DNA from 2 places in the Massilia paldalensis genome. Region 2 is predicted to be linked to the other one. Evidence: predicted binding sites of a transcription regulator. Region 2 holds the regulator's gene; the other holds the start of a gene.
The links. Region 2 encodes NrdR, which represses ribonucleotide reductase genes. Its sites were predicted from a motif close to CACNANATNTNGTG; they were not measured.
Positions count from the first base shown of each region.

Region 1 (3,408 bases), on a different contig from region 2:
CGCCAGCCACCGCGACACCCCGATCGCCGTCATCACCGCCTACGGCAGCGCCGAGAACGCGGTGGTGGCCCTGAAGGCGGGCGCCTTCGACTACGTCTCGAAACCGGTGGTGCTGGACGACCTGCGCACGATGGTGCGCTCGGCGCTCAAGCTGTCCGACCTGGGCGGCGCTTCGGCTTCTGCTTCGGCTTCGGCCGCGGCGGCGGTGCCGGCGGCCGCGCCGGTCCCGCAGGAGAGAGACTCGCGCCTGGTCGGCACGTCGCCGGCGATGCAGGCGCTGCGCACCCAGATCGAGCGGCTGGCCCGTTCGCAGGCGCCGATCGCCATCAACGGCGAATCCGGCAGCGGCAAGGAGCTGGCCGCGCGCGAGATCCACGCCCGCAGCGCGCGCGCCGCCGGGCCCTTCGTCGCCGTGAACTGCGGCGCGATTCCCGAGGCGTTGATGGAGGCCGAATTCTTCGGCTACCGCAAGGGCGCGTTCACGGGCGCGTCCGACGAGCGCGATGGCTTCTTCCAGGCCGCGGACGGCGGCACGCTGATGCTCGACGAGGTCGCCGACCTGCCGCTGGCGATGCAGGTCAAGCTGCTGCGCGCGATCCAGGAGCGGCGCGTGCGCAAGATCGGCGCCACCGCCGAGGAGCCCGTCGACGTGCGCATCGTCAGCGCCACCCACAAGGACCTGGCCCGCTGCGTCGAAACGGGCCAGTTCCGCCAGGACCTGTTCTACCGCCTGAACGTGATCGAGCTGACGCTGCCGCCGCTGCGCGAGCGCCTCGACGACCTGCCGCTGCTGGTCGACGCGGTTCTGGCGCGCCTGGCCGGAGCGGGCAATGCGCGCCTGGGCTCGGGCGTGCTGGACCTGCTGCGCGCCTATTCCTTCCCCGGCAACGTGCGCGAGCTGGAAAACATCCTGGAACGCGCGCTCGCGTTTGCCGACGGCGGCGTGATCCAGGCCGGCGATTTGCTGCTCAAGGGCGCGCGCGTGGGGGAGGGCAGCCCGCCCGCTTTCGCGCCGGCGCCCGTGCCGGCACCGTCGGTGCCCGTGCCCGCGCCCGCGGAAGCCCCGGCCGCCGCGCCGCCGGCGGACGACGGCGCGCTGCCCAGCAACCTGCCCGACTACCTGAGCCAGGTCGAGCGCGACATCATCCTGCGCGCGCTGACGCAGACGCAATTCAACCGCACCCAGGCCGCCGGCCTGCTCGGCATCAGCGTGCGCCAGCTGCGCTACCAGATGCAGAAGCTGGGCATCCACGCGCCGGAACCGTGATTTCCTGTCCCATAAATACTTTCTTTTACGCAATTTTTATGACGCGCCGGTGACAGGGATGCACCAGCGTCGCGCCCCCGAAACGCCATGTTAGTACTCACTATCAGGCGATGGCTGGGCTGTGCTCGCTTTAACAAAAGTCAAGCCGAGCGCATAAAAAAAATCATCGGCCGAGGCCCTTTGATCCTGCCGAATATCGACTACAATTAGGTTCATAACGCAGTCCACCACTAGATGTAGTGGTCTGCCACAAGAACTCGGCAGTAAATCAGTAATCAAGAAATAGCAAGCAAGCAGTAACAGAGGGGCCCCATGGCAGTGGTTTCCGGAACATGGCTCCCCTCTTTATTTTTCGCGCAAAGTTAATAGGCTGCCAATTTTGACCAGTTGGCAGCATCCTTTTGTAACTCTCGATGGGGCCGTACCGCGGTCCCGCACACGTCGGTGGCCGACGAACGCCATCCTGGAGGCTCAATGCAAACATCTTCGGACATTTCCATCAATTCGAACGCGGCACCGGGATCGGCGAACGCGCTGGTCGCGAACGGCGACTACCGCATCATCCGCCGTAACGGCGCCGTCGTGCCGTTCGCACCGACCAAGATCGAGGTCGCCGTGACCAAGGCCTTCCTGGCGGTGAACGGCGAAGGCGCCCGCGAATCGGCGCGCATCCGCGAACTGGTGGCTGCGCTGACCAGCAACGTGGTGTCGGCGCTGGTGCGCCGCCAGCCGAATGGCGGCACCTTCCACATCGAGGATGTGCAGGACCAGGTGGAACTGTCCCTGATGCGCTCGGGCGAGCATGACGTCGCGCGCGAATACGTGCTGTACCGCGCCAAGCGCATGGACGAGCGCCGCGCCGCCAAGGAAGCGGCCGGCGGCACCCAGGTCGCCGCGCCGCAGTTCAACGTCGTCGACGGCGGCGTGCGCCGTCCGCTGGACATGAACGAAGTCGCCGCGCTGATCAACGCCGCCTGCGTGGGCCTGGAAAAGCACGTCGATGCCGACGCCATCCTGGCCGAAACCGTCAAGAACCTGTACGACGGCGTGCCGGTCGAGGAACTGCATAAATCCGCGATCCTGGCCGCGCGCGCGCTGATGGAAAAGGACCCGGCCTACAGCCAGGTCACTGCGCGCATCCTGCTGCACACGATCCGCAAGGAAGTCTTCGGCAAGGAAACCCCGCAAGCCGGCGCCGCCGCAGAATACATCACCTACTTCCCGCAGTACATCGCCAAGGGCATCGACGCCGAGCTGCTCGACGAGGAGCTGGGCAAGTTCGACCTGCAGAAGCTGGCCAAGGCGATCGTCGCCGACCGCGACCTGCAGTTCGGCTACATCGGCCTGCAGACCCTGTACGACCGTTACTTCCTGCACATCCGCGACACCCGCATCGAAATGCCGCAGGCGTTCTACATGCGCGTCGCGATGGGCCTGGCCCTGCGCGAGGAAAACCGCGAAGCGCGCGCGATCGAGTTCTACAACCTGCTGTCGAGCTTCGACTTCATGAGCTCGACCCCGACCCTGTTCAACTCGGGTACCCGCCGCTCGCAGCTGTCGTCCTGCTACCTGACAACCGTCGCCGACGACTTGGAAGGCATCTACGACGCCATCAAGGAAAACGCGCTGCTGTCGAAATTCGCCGGCGGCCTGGGTAACGACTGGACCCCGGTGCGCGCGCTGGGCTCGCGCATCAAGGGCACCAACGGCAAGTCGCAGGGCGTCGTGCCGTTCCTGAAGGTCGCCAACGACACCGCCGTCGCCGTGAACCAGGGCGGCAAGCGCAAGGGCGCCGTCTGCGCCTACCTGGAAACCTGGCACCTGGACATCGAGGAATTCCTCGACCTGCGTAAAAATACCGGCGACGACCGCCGCCGCACCCACGACATGAACACGGCGAACTGGATTCCCGACCTGTTCATGAAGCGCGTGATGGAAAAGGGCGACTGGAGCCTGTTCTCGCCGTCCGAAGTGCCGGACCTGCACGACAAGGTCGGCCGCGCCTTCGAGGAAGCCTACCTGGGCTACGAAGCCCGCGCGGCACGCGGCGAAATGACCGTGTACAAGAAGATCCCGGCGCTGGACCTGTGGCGCAAGATGCTGTCGATGCTGTTCGAGACGGGCCACCCGTGGATCACCTT
Region 1 is NZ_JBJCIU010000004.1:364,155-367,562, reverse strand. It holds gene ACI1V7_RS20975 (sigma-54-dependent transcriptional regulator) at 1-1,267, shown strand, start outside; gene ACI1V7_RS20970 (ribonucleoside-diphosphate reductase subunit alpha) at 1,742-3,408, shown strand, end outside.
Region 1: ACI1V7_RS20970 (ribonucleoside-diphosphate reductase subunit alpha) is a predicted target of NrdR. The motif match lies at 1,496-1,509, and genes of this name have one in related genera.

Region 2 (3,408 bases):
GATCGCATCCGAGAACTACACGTCGCCGGCCGTGATGCAGGCCCAGGGCTCGCAGCTGACCAACAAATACGCCGAAGGCTATCCGGGCAAGCGCTACTACGGCGGGTGCGAATACGTCGACGTCGCCGAGCAGCTGGCGATCGACCGCGTCAAGCAACTGTTCGGCGCCGAAGCCGCCAACGTGCAGCCGAACTCGGGCTCGCAGGCGAACCAAGGCGTGTTCTTCGCCATGCTCAAGCCGGGCGACACCATCATGGGCATGTCGCTGGCCGAGGGCGGCCACCTGACCCACGGCATGGCGCTGAACATGTCGGGCAAGTGGTTCAACGTGGTCTCCTACGGCCTGACCGAGCAGGAAGACATCGACTACGAGGCGATGGAACGCCTGGCGCGCGAGCACAAGCCGAAGCTGATCATCGCCGGCGCCTCCGCCTTCTCGCTGCGCATCGACTTCGAGCGCTTCGCCCGCGTGGCCAAGGAAGTCGGCGCCTACTTCATGGTCGACATGGCCCACTACGCTGGCCTGATCGCCGCCGGCGAATACCCGAACCCGGTGCCGCACGCCGACTTCGTCACCTCGACCACGCACAAATCGCTGCGCGGCCCGCGCGGTGGCATCATCCTGATGAAGGCCGAGCACGAGAAGGCCATCAACTCGGCCATCTTCCCGGGCATCCAGGGCGGTCCGCTGATGCACGTGATCGCCGGCAAGGCCGTCGCGTTCAAGGAAGCGCTGTCGCCGGAATTCAAGGCTTACCAGCAGCAAGTGGTCAAGAACGCCAAGGCGCTGGCCGCAGCCCTGATCGAGCGCGGCCTGCGCATCGTCTCGGGCGGCACCGAATCGCACGTCATGCTGGTCGACCTGCGCTCGAAGGGCCTGACGGGCAAGGAAGCGGAAGCGATCCTGGGCCAGGCGCACATGACCTGCAACAAGAACGGCATCCCGAACGACCCGCAGAAGCCGTTCGTGACCTCGGGCATTCGCCTGGGCAGCCCGGCCTTCACCACGCGCGGCTTCAAGGAAGCGGACGCGACCAAGGTCGGCCACCTGATCGCCGACGTGCTGGACAACCCGCACGACGCCGCGACCATCGAGCGCGTGAAGGCCGAAGTCAAGCAACTGACCGACAAATATCCGGTCTACGAAGCGTAAGCTTCGACAAGCGCCTCCGGGCGCTCGTGTCACCGGCGCTCCTCGCTCCCTCGCTTCCTTTGGCGGGAGCGCCACGTTCCAGCTTCGCTTCGACGCAGCATCGATGCATCAACCAGCAGTACCGGCGCCCCATGAAATGTCCGTTCTGTCATCATGACGACACCCAGGTCCTCGATACCCGCGTATCCGAGGTGGACGATGCCATCCGGCGCCGGCGCCGCTGCGTCCAGTGCGACAAGCGTTTCACCACCTACGAGCGCATCGAGCTGTCGATGCCGTTCATCGTCAAGAAGAACGGCAGCCGCACCGAGTACGACTCGTCCAAGCTGCGTGGCAGCCTGATGCTGGCGTTGCGCAAGCGTCCCGTGGCCGCCGACGCCATCGACCGGGCCGTCGCCACGATCGAGGAAAAGCTGCTCACCAGCGGCCGCCGCGAAGTGGACTCCGTCCACGTGGGCGAACTGGTGATGCAGGAACTCCAGCGCCTGGACAAGATCGCCTACATCCGCTTTGCCTCCGTCTACAAGAACTTCGAGGACCTGGCCGAGTTCCAGGAAGCGATTGCGGAAGTCGGGCAGCCGCGCAAATGAGCCACGCAAATAAGCCACGCAAGTAATCCTTTAGAGCCGCACCCACCGATTCCGTTGCATCCGCACGCTTGAGGCAGCTCATCGCTGGCCCTGGCTCGGCTGCTACCTTCGCATCTCATGCGAACGGGATGGGGGAGGTGGGCGATGGGTGGCGGCAGATTCGGTGGCGGCGGATTCACTCTGGTCGAAGTGCTGGTGGCCCTGTTCGTGGCCGCCCTCGGCGTCGCCGGCGCCTGCGCGCTGCAGACACTGGCCCTGCGCTCGCAGCAGGAAGCGGCGCGCCTGGCCGACGGCGTGCGCCTGGTCTCCACGCTGGCCGAGCGCATGCGCGCCAACCCGCCGGCCATGTCCCGGCCCGACAGCAGCAATCCCTATTCACGATTCGACTACGACGCCGGTGCCGGTGAACCGGTTGCGGCCGCGCCGTGCTTTGCCGACGGCGATTGCGACGCCGCCCGCCTCGCCGAATGCGACCTGGCCGAAGTGGCCCGGATACTGGCCGAGCGCTTTCCCGGCGGACGTATCCGCGTCTGCCGCGATGCCGGCAACGCATCCGCATGGGCGTGTTCAGCCGAGCCCGGCGCGCCGCTCGTGGCCAAGCTGGGCTGGCGCGAATCCTCTGCCGGCGGCGGGGTCGGCGCACCCAGGCTGCAGATGCCCTTGCCGGGCGGTGCGCCATGATGCCGCCGCGTCCCGCACGTGTCCGCGGCATGACGCTGCCGGAGATGCTGGTGGCGCTGGCCATCGGCCTTGCCGTCCTGCTCGGCGCCGGGCAGTTGCTCGTCCTGGCCAATGGCGCCTACGTGGCCCAGATGGAAGCGGCTGCGATCGACGATGGCGGGCGCTATGCGCTGGAGCTCGTCGCTAGGGCGCTGCGCCAGGCCGCGGCAACCGATCCCGACAGCCTTCTCGCCGCCGATGCGGATTCCGCGGCTGCACGCATTGCCGGACTCGATGCCCGCAGCGTGGGCCGGACGACACCCGGCATCGACGATCCCTCGGCGGATGCCGTCGCCGGCAGCGACGTGCTGGCCGTGCGCTTTCCCGGCAGCGGGCCCATGCCCGCCGGCGACGGCAGCAGCGTCGACTGCGCCGGCTTCACGGTGGCCGATGGCGAGGAGGGGTGGAGCATCTTCTACGTGGCGCGCAACGGCCAGGGCGAGCCGGAACTGCGCTGCAAGTACCGCGGCAACGCCAACTGGAGCGCCGACGCCATCGTGTCCGGCGTCGACGGTTTCCAGCTCCTCTACGGCATCGACACCGACGAGCCGCGCGACGGCGCCCCGAACCGCTACGTGAATGCCGATGCCGTGCGCGCGCTCGACGCGGCACTGGGCCTAGTGGACGAGCGGGAGCTGCACCGGCGCACCTGGTGGAAGCGTGTCGTCAGCGTGCGCATCGGCCTGCTGCTGCACGGTGCGAAGGCGACGCGGACCCGGCCCGGCGCCGCCGCCTATGCGCTGCTCGGCCCGGCGTACGGGGATGGCGAGGGCGGTGCGGCCGGCGATACCGACGCAGGCAGCGTGCTCCGCGAGGACGCGATGACGCCGGCGCTGCGCCTGCGCGAGCGGCGCCTGTTCACGATGACGGTCGCCCTGCCGGCGGCGGCGCCATGACGGCACCACGGTCGACGCGCCCGGCTCTGCAGCGCGGCCTGGCGCTGGC
Region 2 is NZ_JBJCIU010000002.1:785,167-788,574, forward strand. It holds gene glyA (serine hydroxymethyltransferase) at 1-1,153, shown strand, start outside; gene nrdR (transcriptional regulator NrdR) at 1,285-1,743, shown strand; gene pilV (type IV pilus modification protein PilV) at 1,888-2,424, shown strand; gene ACI1V7_RS13215 (PilW family protein) at 2,421-3,359, shown strand; gene ACI1V7_RS13220 (pilus assembly protein) at 3,356-3,408, shown strand, end outside.